One region of the Burkholderia sp. MR1-5-21 genome, then DNA from elsewhere that is predicted to be linked to it. Evidence: riboswitches for the same ligand, from Rfam matches in the RefSeq annotation. Region 1 holds a riboswitch; the other holds the start of a gene.
The links. Region 1 has a riboswitch for thiamine pyrophosphate ahead of ACV229_RS28155 (FAD-dependent oxidoreductase). Riboswitches for the same ligand answer to the same signal wherever they lie in the genome.

Region 1 (6,909 bases):
CGGTTTCGCGCGCGTCCATCGGCCCCGCGAGATACGCCGCGCGGCCGGCGTCGACGCCCTGCGCGAACGCGCGCGCCATGATCTCCGGATGGGTCGCCTGCGACACCGCGGTGTTCAGCAGCACGCCGTCGAAGCCCCACTCCATCACCTGGCACGCGTGCGACGGCACGCCGAGCCCCGCGTCGACGATCAACGGCACGTCCGGCAGCCGCTCGCGCAGCACGCGCAGCCCGTACGGGTTCACGACGCCCTTGCCGGTGCCGATCGGCGCGCCCCACGGCATCAGCGCCTCGCAGCCCACGTCGAGCAGGCGCCGGCCGATCACGAGATCCTCGGTGCAGTACGGCAGCACCTTGAAGCCGTCCTTGACGAGCTGCGCGGCGGCCTCGATCAGGCCGACCGGGTCGGGCTGCAGCGTGTAGTCGTCGCCGATCAGCTCGAGCTTGATCCAGTCGGTCTCGAACACCTCGCGCGCCATGTGCGCGGTCGTGAGCGCCTCGGCGACGGTCTGGCAGCCCGCCGTGTTCGGCAGGAGCGGCACCGCGTGGCGCTTGAGCAGGTCGAAGAAGCCGGCCTCGGCGGTGCCGCCCGACATCTGGCGGCGCAGCGCGACCGTCACCATCCCGGGCCGCGCGGCGGCGATCGAGTCGGACAGCGATTGCAGCGACGGATAGCGCGACGTGCCGAGCAGCACGCGGCTTGCAAAGGTTTCGCCGTACAGCGTCAGCGCATCGGCGGAAGTGAGGGACGTCATCTCGTGTTCCTGGAAAGAGCGGGGACGAACCGGCGGCGCTCAGCCGCCCGCGACGGGGTGCACGACGTCGAGCTTGTCGCCCGCCGCGAGCGCGCGCGCCGCATGCTGCGTGCGCGCGACGAACGTGCCGTTCAGCGCCACCGCGTACGGCGGACGCGCGCCGAACGCGCTCAGCGCATCGGCAACCGTCGCGCCGTCGGGCAGCGTCAGCATCTGTTGATTGATCTGGATATCCATGGCGTGCTTCGTCGAATTCGGGAAGGCGGCGCGCGTCAGGCCGGCTGGCGCGCGTCGTCTCGGTGATGAAGGAGATCCGGCCAGCGCGCCGCGCCGCGCCACGCGGCGAACGCATCCGTGCCGCCGAGCGTGCCGGTGAGCGCGGCCTCGGCAAGCGCGACCGCGGCATGCGCGACTTCCGGCGCGATCATGAAGCCGTGCCGGTACAGGCCGTTGACCGCAAGCGTCGCCGCGCCGTCCCAGATCACCGCCGGACGATGATCGGGCAGCGTCGGCCGGCACTGCGAATTCAGCTCGAGGATGCGCGCCTCGCCGAACGCCGGATGCACGGAGAACGCGGCGCTCAGCAGCTCGAGCGCGGAACGCACGCTGACGGGCGACATGTCCTCGCCCTCCACTTCGGTCGCGCCGATCACGTACAGGTCGTCCTGCTTCGGCGCGATGTACAGCGGATAGCGCGGATGCAGCAGCCGCACGGGCCGCGTCAGGCCGATGCCGGGCGCGTGCACGCGCGCGACCTCGCCGCGGATGCCGCGCAGCGCGGGCAGCACCGGCTTCGCGCCGAGCCCGCGGCAGTCGATCGTGAAGTGTGCGTCGGGCCGGTTGTGCGCGTCGATCGCGACGTGCCAGTGCGTGTCGACGCCGCGCTCGGCGAGGCCCGCGGCAAGCGCGCGCAGCGCCTGGCGATTGTCGAGCTGGCCTTCGCGCGGCAGCAGCAGCCCGCGCGCGAAGCGGCCCGCCAGCGCGGGTTCGGCCGCATCGACCTGCGCGCCCGCGAGCGTGACGAAGCCGCCGTCGAGCAACTCGGCCGGCGCGTTCGCGCGCACGCGTCGCTCGAACAGCGGCGCCTCGGCGCGATCCGCGTGATGCCAGACGACCAGCGTGCCGTGATGCTGGAAGAACACCGGTTCGGGCAGCTCGGCGAGCCACTGCGGCCACCGCGCGAGCGACGCGGCGCCCAGCTCGGTGATCAGCAGCTCGGCGCTGGCCGCCTCGGCGAGCGGCGCGAGCATCGCGGCCGCGATCCAGGCGGCCGACTGCTCGCCATCGGGGCCGCCGCGCTCGTACAGCGCGACGCGGTGCCCGTCGCCGGCGAGCCGCCATGCGATCAGGCGGCCGACGAGGCCGCCGCCCAGCACCGCGAAATCCGGCCGTGAGTTCATGGCGGTCATCGCGCGCCCTCCTCGCGGAACACGCGTGCGTGACGTGCGGACGCACGTGCGCGAGCCCGTGCGAATGCACGCGGGGCGAAACAAAAGACTGAAGATTGAACGGTCATCGCATCCTTCCGTAACGCGCAATGCGCGTACCCAAAAGGACGAAACCGGCAGCAAAGGCCGGCCGGGCGGGACAGGGCGCTGGCAATGGGGAGGCAGCCAGCACGGCCCGGCGGGATCGGAAACTTCCCGCGCCGGTATTACCCGGATCGGGTGCAAAGGGTCTCTCTCAGCCTCGCCGCGCCGCCCGAACCTTCTGCCGGCCGCGCACGAAGCACCCCTGTTTCGTCGACGGCCATTAGACCATAAAAGCGGAAAGCGCCGCAAACTGTCCCCGGTCGGCAATTTCACCGATGCCGCGCGCCGGTCTGGCACAATGCCCGCAGGCCGGCGCGCAATCGCACGCCGGCGGCCGTGTCACCGCCGGCCGTGAAGGACCGTCCAGGAACATTAAGGGCCGTTTAAGATGCGCGGGTCACCATCCGGAACACCCGCGCCAGCCGGCACCCAGGCGGCACTTTTCCCGGCATGCCGTTTCGCGGCGCGCGCCCTGCCCCACCCGGCGCGCGCCGGCTACTCATCAGGAAGCACATGACCCAATCGACCCACACCGCCCACGACATGCCGCAGGACGAGCGCCCGGTATCCGCGTGGAGCCTCATCAAGCCCTACTGGGTCTCGTCCGAGTGGAAGATCGCATGGGGACTGCTCGCGACGATCATCGCGATCAACCTCTGCGTCGTCTGGATCAACGTGCGGCTCAACAAGTGGAATGCGGAGTTCTACAACGCGCTGCAATCGAAGGACGTCCACGATTTCCCGAACCTGCTGATGCAGTTCTCGGCGCTCGCGTTCGGCTTCATCATCCTCGCCGTGTACGGCCGCTACCTGCGGCAGATGCTCGGCTTCCGCTGGCGCCAGTGGCTCACCGAGCGCTTTCTCGGCCAGTGGCTCGGCGACCGCGCGTTCTACCGGATCGAACGCGATCGCCTCGCCGACAACCCCGACCAGCGGATCACCGACGACCTGCAGTCGTTCGCGACGACCACGCTGTCGCTGTCGCTCGACCTGCTGTCGACGGTCGTCACGCTCGTGTCGTTCATCACGATCCTGTGGTCGCTCGCGGGCGCGCTGACGTTCACGCTCGGCGGCACGCCGATCGCGATCCCCGGCTACATGGTGTGGGCGGCCGCGCTGTACGCGGTGGTCGGCTCGCTGATCATCCAGAAGGTCGGCCATCCGCTCGTGTCGATCAACTATCAGCAGCAGCGCGTCGAGGCGGATTTCCGCTTCGGGCTGATCCGCGTGCGCGAGAACGCCGAGCAGATCGCGTTCTACGACGGCGAGAACACCGAAAACGGCAACGCGCACAACCTGTTCATGCGGATCCGCGACAACTGGTGGCGCGTGATGAAGTACACGAAGCGGCTCACGTTCGTGCTGAGCTTCTACGGCCAGATCGCGATCATCTTCCCGCTCGTCGTCGCCGCACCACGCTACTTCGCGGGGGCGTTCTCGTTCGGCGTGCTGATGCAGATCTCGTCCGCGTTCAACACCGTCAGCGACTCGTTCTCCTGGTTCATCAACAGTTACAGCACCCTCGTCGAATGGCGCGCGACGGTCAACCGTCTGCGCGAATTCAAGCGCGTGATGGGCGCGTCGCACCTGAAGGAAAGCGTGTCGCCCGCCACCGAGCACGGCGGCATCAACCTGCATTACGTCGATTCCGAGCAGCTGTCGACGTCGTCGCTGAAGCTCGCGCTGCCGAACGGCAATGCGCTCGCGGACATCGGCACCGTCACGATCGAGCCCGGTTCGCGCTGGCTCGTGATCGGCAAGTCGGGTTCGGGCAAGAGCACGTTCATGCGTGCGCTCGCAGGCCTGTGGCCGTTCGGCGACGGCGCGATCGACGCGCCGGTCGGCGCGCGGATGATGTTCGTGCCGCAGACGAGCTATCTGCCGATCGGCACGCTGAAGGCCGCGCTCACCTACCCTGCCACCGCCGACACGTTCAGCGACGACGCGTGCCGCGACGCGCTGCGTGCGTGCCGGCTCGAGGACTACGCGGACCGGCTCGGCGAGACCGCGCACTGGACCCGCGTGCTGTCGCCGGGCGAACAGCAGCGTCTCGCCGGCGCACGCGTGCTGCTGCACAAGCCCGACTTCCTGTTCCTCGACGAAGCGACGAGCGCGCTCGACGCGGACAACGAAGCGCGCCTCTATCACCTGTTCAACGAGCGCCTGCCGCAGGCCGCGATCGTCAGCATCGCGCATCGCGAAGCGCTCGCTGTGTACCACGGCGGCACGATCAACGTCGAGCGCGTGAGCGACAACGACAGGGTCGCCGCGTAACGCCTGCGAATCGGCGGCCGGAGCGCGTCGAGCGTCCCGGCCGCCGTCCGCACCGGCGCACCCCGTTCGCGGGTTTGCGCTGGCCACCGGGCCCGTTCACGCTTGCGCCGGCCCCGGCTCCCCTCCTCCCGTCTCCTCCAGCGCAATCGACGCCGACACGATCGGCCGGTGCGACACCCCGTCGTGCGACAAATGGCTCTCGAACAGCGTGAGCGCATCGAAACGCAGCGCGACCGGCGCGTGCAACGCGCCGCCGTGCGCCGGCTGGCCGACCGCGTAGTGCGGCAGTCGCGCGAGCGTCACGTGCGGCCGGAACGGCCGGCGATCGGTCGGCATCCCGATGTCCTGCAACGCCGCGACGAGCGCGTCGTTCAGCGCGATCAGCGCCGGTTCCGCGCCCAGTTCCGCGACGATCAGGCGCGCCTTCGGCAGGCTTGGCCACCACGCGAGCCGCTCGACCTGCTGCAGCGGCAACGCATGCGCGGCCGCCAGCACGGGTAGCCGCACGGCCAGCGCATCGCATGCGCCGCGCTCGATCGCGCCGAGAAACGCGAGCGTCACGTGAAGCTGCGCGGGCTGCGTGTGGCGCGCGCCGCGCGTGACCGGCAACGCGTGCAACGCGTCGCGTGATGCCGCATCGGGCATCAGTGCGACGAATGCACGGAGCCGGTCCGCGTCCATGGTCAGCGCACCGCGACGCCGGGCGCGGCCCCGGTTTCGAGCGCCGCCGCCGGACGCTGCGGCAGCGGGCCGTGCTCGCCCCACACGTCGGTCGGCAGCACGCGCGCGAGTTCGGGAATCGTGTTGCGCGTGAACACCGGATCGGCGATGCCTTCCGCACGCTGGCGGCGGTAGTCGCGCCATGCGGCGTGCGCGTACTTGCCGAGCGCGAGGATCGCGATCAGGTTGATGATCGCCATCAGGCCCATGCTCGTGTCGGCCATCGCCCACACGAGCGGAAGCTGGCCGACGCTGCCGAACATCACCATCGCGAGCACCGCGATGCGGAACAGCGGCAGCATCCCGCGCCGCTTCGTGATGAACTCGACGTTGCCTTCCGCATACGCATAGTTGCCGATCACCGACGAGAACGCGAGGAAGAAGATCGCGACCGCCATGTAGGTGCCGCCCCATTCGCCGACATGGCTGGAGATCGCGCGCTGCGTGAGCGCCGCGCCTTCCATCCCGGCGCCGATCTCGTACTGGCCGGACAGCAGGATCACGAACGCGGTCGCGCTGCAGATCACGATCGTGTCGACGAACACGCCGAGCATCTGGATCAGCCCCTGCGTGACCGGATGCCGGGTGCTGGCCGTCGCAGCCGCGTTCGGCGCGCTGCCCATGCCGGCTTCGTTCGAGAACAGCCCGCGCTTCACGCCGATCGCGACCGCCTGGCTGACCGCATAGCCGGTCAGGCCGCCCGCCGCCTGCTCGAGGCCGAACGCGCTCTTCACGATCAGTGCGATCACGTCCGGCACCAGCGCGACGTGCGTCGCGACCGCGTAGACCGCGAGCGCGAGGTAGCCGATCGCCATCAGCGGCACGATCACCTGCGCGACCGTCGCGATCCGGCGGATCCCGCCGAAGATGATCGGCGCGGTCAGCAGCACGAGGCCGAGGCCGACCGCCGCGCGGCTCCAGCCGAACGACGTGTGGAACGCGTCGGCGATCGCATTCGCCTGCACCGCGTTGAACACGAAGCCGAACGCGAGGATCAGCGACAGCGAGAACAGCACGCCGAAGCCGCGCGAGCGCAGGCCCGTCTGGATATAGTACGCAGGGCCGCCGCGATACGTGCCGTCCGGATGCGAGACCTTGAAGATCTGCGCGAGCGTCGCCTCGACGAACGCGGACGACATCCCGACAAGCGCCGTCATCCACATCCAGAAGATCGCGCCGGGCCCGCCGACCGTCAGCGCGACCGCGACACCGGCGATGTTGCCGGTGCCGACGCGGCTCGCGAGCCCGGTCGCGAACGCCTGGAACGACGAGATGCTGCCCGGCTCGCCCTTGCTGCCGACGAGACGCATGCTGAGCAACAGCGCCTTCAGCTGGATCATCCGGAACCGCAGCGTGAACCACGCGCCCACGCCGAGCAGCAGCGCGATCAGCACGTAGTTCCACAACACGCCGTTGACGGCGTCGATCAGCCCTTGCACGAGTGCTTCCATCCAGTGTCCTTTTAAATGGGGTCAGTCATGTCGGCCACGTTGCGCGGCCCGGAGGGCGACATGATATGACAGTTCGCAAGGATTATTACAAAACGAAAGGAATCAAGGATGACGGAAAATCGGCGCCGAATGTCTTCAGATTAGGCGACGTCCGCGACAAAAGCGGCGCGACGGGAGG
Region 2 (6,909 bases), on a different contig from region 1:
CGCCGCCGGAACGGGCGCGGCGGCGTAATAGTCGGACGGATAGTAGCCGTACGGGTAATAGCAGCCGGCAAGCGTCGCGCATGCGAGGGCCGCCGCGACGAGTGTTCTGTTCATGATGTCTCCCCGGCAAGGTGGGCGGTGAGCCGATTCTTAAGCTTACGCCGCGCTGTCGTGACACGATGTGCAAAACGGTAACGGATCATTTCGGGTACCGCTACGGGTACCGCATCCGGATTCCCGAAACGACATGCCGCGAGCGGCATGGCCCGCGGCGCGTCGCAAGCCCCCCGGCGAGCACGCAAAAACGGCGCTCTCCGCATGCGGAAAACGCCGTCTGTCAGAGTCAGGCTGCGCCCCGCACGGGGGCGGCCGGCTTATTTGCCGACCTGGTTGCCGATGATGCCGCCGACGGCTGCGCCGCCGATGGTCGACAGCGCATTGCCGCCGATCGCCGCGCCGGCGACGCCGCCGACGCCCGCGCCGATCGCCGTGTTGCGTTGGCGCGCAGTCATCGAATCGCACGCCGACAGGCTGGCCAGCGTCGCGACGAGCAGCGTGCACATCCCGATACGTCGGATCGTGTTCATGATCTTGTCCTTGATGTTGTGAACGGAGGACGCACGACCGATCGGTGGCCGCGCATGAACCCAATCTACGCGCCACCCCTCGCGGCTGCTGTAAGGACTTGTTAGAGCGTTCGTGCTTTCGTAATCATTTGTTTCCCGTGCGCTCGCGGGCACGCGGCAGGCAGAAAAAAAGCCCGCTCGAAAGCGGGCTTCGTGCATCGCGGAGCGATCCGGCGCTTATTGCCGGTGATGCTTACTGGCGGTGATAGATCTCGGCGCCGGTCTTCACGAACTCGACGGCCTTGACCTCCATGCCCTTCTTCAGCGCCTCGGTTTCGGACACGCCTTGCTGCGCCGCAAACTCGCGCACGTCCTGCGTGATCTTCATCGAGCAGAAGTGCGGGCCGCACATCGAGCAGAAGTGCGCGACCTTCGCCGAATCCTTCGGCAGCGTCTCGTCGTGGAATTCGCGCGCCTTGTCCGGATCGAGGCCGAGGTTGAACTGGTCTTCCCAGCGGAACTCGAAGCGCGCCTTCGACAGCGCGTTGTCGCGCACCTGCGCGCCCGGGTGGCCCTTCGCGAGGTCGGCTGCGTGCGCGGCGAGCTTGTACGTGATGATGCCTTCCTTCACGTCGTCCTTGTTCGGCAGGCCGAGGTGCTCCTTCGGCGTCACGTAGCACAGCATCGCGGTGCCGAACCAGCCGATCATCGCGGCGCCGATGCCCGACGTGATGTGGTCGTAGCCCGGTGCGATGTCGGTCGTCAGCGGCCCGAGCGTGTAGAACGGCGCTTCCTTGCACCAGTCGAGCTGCAGATCCATGTTTTCCTTGATCAGCTGCATCGGCACGTGGCCCGGGCCTTCGATCATCACCTGCACGTCGTGCTTCCACGCGATCTGGGTGAGCTCGCCGAGCGTCTTCAGCTCGCCGAGCTGCGCTTCGTCGTTCGCGTCGTAGATCGAGCCGGGGCGCAGGCCGTCGCCGAGCGAGAAGCTCACGTCGTACGCCTTCATGATCTCGCAGATCTCTTCGAAGTGTTCGTACAGGAAGCTTTCCTTGTGATGCGCGAGGCACCACTTCGCCATGATCGAGCCGCCGCGCGACACGATGCCCGTCATCCGGTTCGCGGTGAGCGGCACGTACTGCAGGCGCACGCCCGCATGGATCGTGAAGTAGTCGACGCCTTGCTCGGCCTGTTCGATCAGCGTGTCGCGGAAGATTTCCCAGGTCAGGTCCTCGGCCTTGCCGTTGACCTTCTCGAGCGCCTGGTAAATCGGCACCGTGCCGATCGGCACCGGGCTGTTGCGGATGATCCACTCGCGCGTTTCATGGATGTGCTTGCCGGTCGACAGGTCCATCACCGTGTCGCCGCCCCAGCGGATCGCCCACGTCATCTTGTCGACTTCCTCGCCGATCGACGACGTGACGGCGGAGTTGCCGATGTTCGCGTTGATCTTCACGAGGAAGTTGCGGCCGATGATCATCGGCTCCGATTCCGGGTGGTTGATGTTGGCGGGGATGATCGCGCGGCCGCACGCCACTTCCGAGCGCACGAATTCCGGCGTGATCTCGGTCAGCGCGTTCGGGCCGAACGCGGCGGCGCCGAATGCCTGGCCCGCGTGCTGGCGGCCCATCATCGCGGCGAGCTTCGCGCCGTTCGGGCCGCTCGCCTTCAGGCTCTCGAGGTACTCGGCGCGGCGCTGGTTCTCGCGGATCGCGATGTATTCCATCTCCGGCGTGATGATGCCCTGGCGCGCATAGTGCATCTGCGTGACGTTCTTGCCTGCCTGCGCGCGGCGCGGGTGGCGGTGCAGGCCCGGGAAGCGCAGGTCGGCCGTGGCCGGGTCGGCCGCGCGCTCGCGGCCGTAGTCGCTCGTGAGGCCCGACAGCGTCTCGGTGTCGCCGCGCGCTTCGATCCAGCGCTGGCGCAGGGCCGGCAGGCCCGCACGGATGTCGATCTTCGCGTCCGGGTCGGTGTACGGGCCCGACGTGTCGTACACGTAGATCGGCGGATTCTTTTCGCCACCGAAGCCGGTCGGCGTGTCGGACTGCGTGATCTCGCGCATCGGCACGCGGATGTCGGGCTGCGAGCCCGTCACGTAGATCTTGCGCGAATTCGGCAGCGGCGCGACGGCCGCGGCGTCGACGTGGGCGTCGGCGGACAGAAACTTCGGATTGGCGTTCATGCAATCTCCTGTATCGGCCCGAGTCGGTGCGTGGCGATGACTCGGGTCCCATGGCGAATGTGGGGCTCGAGCTAAGCAGGAGACGAGGTTCGTGAGGCGGCGGGTTTCGTCAGAAGGATGGCGGCGAAGCCCGTACGCTTCCCTGCGCTGGCATTACCCAGATCAGGTTCAAAGGGTATTTCTCACCCGCAATGCCGGTTTATTGACCGAACGCATTGCAGGACCCCCGCGTTAGCAAGCGCACACAATACACCGGCTTTGCGGCGGTTTCAACCGGGGGCAGATCAGGCGTGTGCCTCGGCGTGCGCGTGCGATGGCGACGTGCGTGCGGGCGGGTTGGCCGGGAGAACGTCGGGCGGGTGTTTCAGGCGGAAACGGCGGGGAAAACCCGGAGGCGTCGAGGCTTGCCCGGGAACGCAGCGGCGAGCGGCCGAGCCGGTCGCGATCATCCGCCGCGAAAACTAAAATGTTTTGTGACGGGGCTGTCATTTCACGTGGCCTCGTCCGACTATTCGACTCCTCAAACCCACCCTGAAGGAGTGATGTCATGAAGAAGAACGTATTGATCGCCGCCTGTCTCGCCGGTTTCGCCTTTGCAGCCACGGGCGCCTACGCACAGAACGATGCGATGTCGAAGGATCAGTCGTCGATGTCGAAGGACCAAGCGCCGATGTCGAAGGACGCGATGGGCCACGACGAGATGGCCAAGGACAGCGGGATGAAGAAAGGTGCCATGGCGAAGCACGACACGAAGAAGAAAGGCGCGATGTCGCACGATTCGATGGGCAAGCCGATGAACGACGACAAGTCGAACAAGATGTCGTACTGAACGCATCGTCCGCGCGCGTGCCGGGAGCGACCGGCCGCCGGCGCATCCGCCGCCGGCCGGGTACCGGTGCCGCACGCCGCGCGCTTCCCGGACGTCGTGCAGGCGGTCGGCCTGCCGTCGTGCGGTTAGCCGACACAATCGAGGAGGTGCGTGATGCCCGCCGTTCCTGTTCCCGAGCACGCGGCCGCCAGGCCGCCCGTGCAAACGATCCATCCGCTGTGGGTGCGCGTGAGCCACTGGCTCAACGCGCTCGCGGCGATCGTGATGGTGCTGTCCGGCTGGCGCATCTACGATGCGTCGCCGATCTATCCGCCGTTCATGTTCCCGCACGGCATCACGCTGGGCGGCTGGCTCGGCGGCGCGCTGCAATGGCATTTCGCGGGGATGTGGCTGCTCGCGGGCAACGGCCTTTTCTACCTGACGATGGCGATCGCGACCGGACGCATCACGCGCAAATTCCTTCCGGTCACGCCGCTGGCGGTGCTGCGCGACTTGGCAGCGGCGCTGCGCGGCAAGCTCGCGCACGATGACCTGAGCGTCTACAACGCGGTGCAGCGCGCCGCGTACCTGACGGCGATCGCTGATCTCGTCGTGCTCGTGCTGTCCGGTCTCGTGATCTGGAAATCGGTGCAGTTTCCGCTGCTGCGCACGCTGCTCGGCGGTTACGACAACGCGCGCGTCGTGCATTTCTGGGCGATGTCGGTGCTCGTCGCGTTCTTCGTCGTGCATGTCGCGATGGCGTTGCTGGTGCCGCGCTCGCTGCTCGCGATGCTGCGCGGGCGCTAGAGGAGATCATCATGTCCGAACCCGAAGACCGGCGCGTGCGCCAGCGCTGGACGCTCGACCGGCAGTCGCTCGCGCTCGATGTGCGGCGCGAGCTCGAGATGCCGTCGCGGCGGCTGTTCAACCGGCGCCTCCTGACGCTCGGCGGCCTGACGATGCTGACCGGCTGCACGCTGCAGGACGACGCATCGGTCAATGCGTTTCTCGAAAAGGTGTCGCGGATGAACGACCGCGTGCAGGCATGGCTGTTCAGCCCGCAGCGTCTCGCGCCGACCTACACGGAAGCCGACCTGACGCGTCCTTTCCCGTTCAACGCTTTCTACGCGATCGACGAGGTGCCGCATGTCGATGCGTCGACGTACAGGCTCGCGCTGTCCGGCCTCGTGACCGGCAAGCGCGTGTGGACGCTCGACGAACTGTACGCGCTGCCGCATGCGGAGCAGATCACGCGGCATATCTGCGTCGAAGGGTGGAGCGCGATCGGTCGCTGGGGCGGCACGCCGTTCGGCGCGTTCCTGCAGCGCGTCGGTGCCGATACGAGCGCGAAGTACGTCGGCTTCAAATGCGCGGACGATTACTACGAGAGCATCGACATGCCGACCGCGCTGCATCCGCAGACGCTGCTGACCTTCGAGTATGACGGGCAACGGCTGCCGGCGGAATTCGGCTTCCCGATGAAGCTGCGGATGCCGACCAAGCTCGGCTACAAGAACCCGAAGCACATCATGGAGATTTTCGTGACCAACACGTATCCGGGCGGGTATTGGGTCGACCAGGGCTACAACTGGTTCGGCGGGTCGTAAGCGGCCCGCACGCGGGCCGCTTGCGCGCGATCAGAACGCTTCCCAGTCATCGCGGCCCGATGAGCTCGCCGTGGCGAGCGCGAGTGCCGGCGCCGTCACTGCGCGCGGCGCGGGGACGCGTGCCGGGGCAGGGCGGCGCGCCGCCTTCGGTGCGCTGCGCGCGGGCGCGGCCGCACCTGCTTCGCCGGCGAGCTTGAATACCGCGACCGCGCGTTTCTGCTCGGCCGCCTGCTGTTCGAGCGATTGCGCGGCCGCCGACGCCTGTTCGACGAGCGCCGCGTTCTGCTGCGTGACTTCGTCCATCTGGCCGACCGCGACGTTGACCTGCTCGATGCCGCGGCTCTGCTCGTCGGACGCGGCCGAGATCTCGGCGTTGATGTCGGCGACGCGGCGGATCGCCTGGCGCACGTCGCCCATCGTGCGGCCGACCGCTTCCGCCTGCTCCGAGCCGTCGCGCACCGTCTCGACCGAGTGCTGGATCAGGTCCTTGATTTCCTTCGCGGCGCTCGACGCGCGCTGCGCGAGACTGCGCACCTCGCCCGCGACGACCGCGAAGCCGCGCCCTTGTTCACCGGCGCGCGCGGCTTCGACCGCCGGGTTCAGCGCGAGGATGTTGGTCTGGAACGCGATGCTCTCGATGAGACCGGTGATGTCGGCGATCTTCGTCGAACTCGTGGTGATGTCGTGCATCGTCGACAGCATCCGTTCGACGACTTCGCTGCCGGTGTCGGCGACGTCCGACGCGTTGGTCGCGAGCGTCGTCGCCTGGCGCGCGTTCTCCGAGTTCTGCTTGACCGTCGCGGTCAGCTCTTCCATGCTCGCGGCGGTTTCCTCGAGCGACGCGGCCTGTTCCTCGGTGCGCGACGACAGGTCCATGTTGCCTGCGGCAATTTCGCTCGATGCGGTCAGGATCGATTCGCTCGACGTCTTGATCCCGCGCACGACGCTCGCGAGCTGCGCGTCCATCTGGCGCAGCGTGTCCAGCAGGCGGCCGAACTCGTCGTTCGAGCGGACCTCGATCGTGTTCTCGAGGTGGCCGTCGGCGATGCGCTGCGCGGTGTTCATCGCGATGCCGAGCGGCTGCGTGATCGCGCGCTGCAGGTACCGCCATGCGCCGGTCGCGGCAGCCACGCCGATCGCGAGCGTGCCGAGCGATGCCCACAGCAGCGTATGGAACGTGTCGTTGCCCTGGTCGGCCGCGTCCTTGACCTGCTTCGCGTTGATCGCGATGTCCTCGTCGATGCTGTCGGCGAGCGTGCTGCCGAGCGGACGGATCTTGTCCAGCGCCGCCGCCGTCGCTTCGGCGTTGCCCGATTCCGCCGCGCCGAGCGCGGTCGACACGAGCGCGCGGAATTCGCCGAGCTGGCCGGCGATCCGGTCCGCGACCTTGCGCTCGTCGTCGGCCGTCACCTTCGCAGGGTAGTAGTCGTTCCACGCCGACAGCATCTTCTTCTCGCGGTCGCGGATGCGCTCGGCGTTGGTCTTTGCTTCGGCCGCGTCATGCGTCGTGACGAGCCGCTCCAGGTTGACGCGCATCTGCAGCGCATTCGCCTGGGTGCTCGCCAGATCCTCGATCGGCACCGTGCTGTCCGTGTACATCGAACCCATGTCGGAACTCAGCGTTGCAAGCCCCCGTATTCCTTCCAGCCCGATCGCGATCATCACGATCACGCATGCGCAGAATGCGACCGCGATCTTGAACTTGATGGTGCCTGTCAGCTTGTTCATACCCCGCTACCCATG

Region 2: it holds a riboswitch for thiamine pyrophosphate, as region 1 does, so the genes downstream of both, thiC (phosphomethylpyrimidine synthase ThiC) here and ACV229_RS28155 (FAD-dependent oxidoreductase) in region 1, are expected to answer to the same signal.

Annotation. Positions count from the first base shown of each region.
Region 1 is NZ_JBSAXD010000024.1:55,531-62,439, forward strand. It holds gene ACV229_RS28145 (thiazole synthase) at 1-754, opposite strand, end outside; gene thiS (sulfur carrier protein ThiS) at 794-991, opposite strand; gene ACV229_RS28155 (FAD-dependent oxidoreductase) at 1,027-2,163, opposite strand; TPP riboswitch at 2,378-2,500, opposite strand; gene ACV229_RS28160 (ABC transporter ATP-binding protein/permease) at 2,800-4,560, shown strand; gene thpR (RNA 2',3'-cyclic phosphodiesterase) at 4,657-5,241, opposite strand; gene ACV229_RS28170 (alanine/glycine:cation symporter family protein) at 5,244-6,731, opposite strand.
Region 2 is NZ_JBSAXD010000014.1:176,041-182,949, forward strand. It holds gene ACV229_RS20510 (hypothetical protein) at 1-114, opposite strand, end outside; gene ACV229_RS20515 (glycine zipper 2TM domain-containing protein) at 375-587, opposite strand; gene thiC (phosphomethylpyrimidine synthase ThiC) at 820-2,751, opposite strand; TPP riboswitch at 2,873-2,989, opposite strand; gene ACV229_RS20525 (pentapeptide MXKDX repeat protein) at 3,299-3,580, shown strand; gene ACV229_RS20530 (cytochrome b/b6 domain-containing protein) at 3,734-4,366, shown strand; gene ACV229_RS20535 (molybdopterin-dependent oxidoreductase) at 4,378-5,166, shown strand; gene ACV229_RS20540 (methyl-accepting chemotaxis protein) at 5,197-6,894, opposite strand.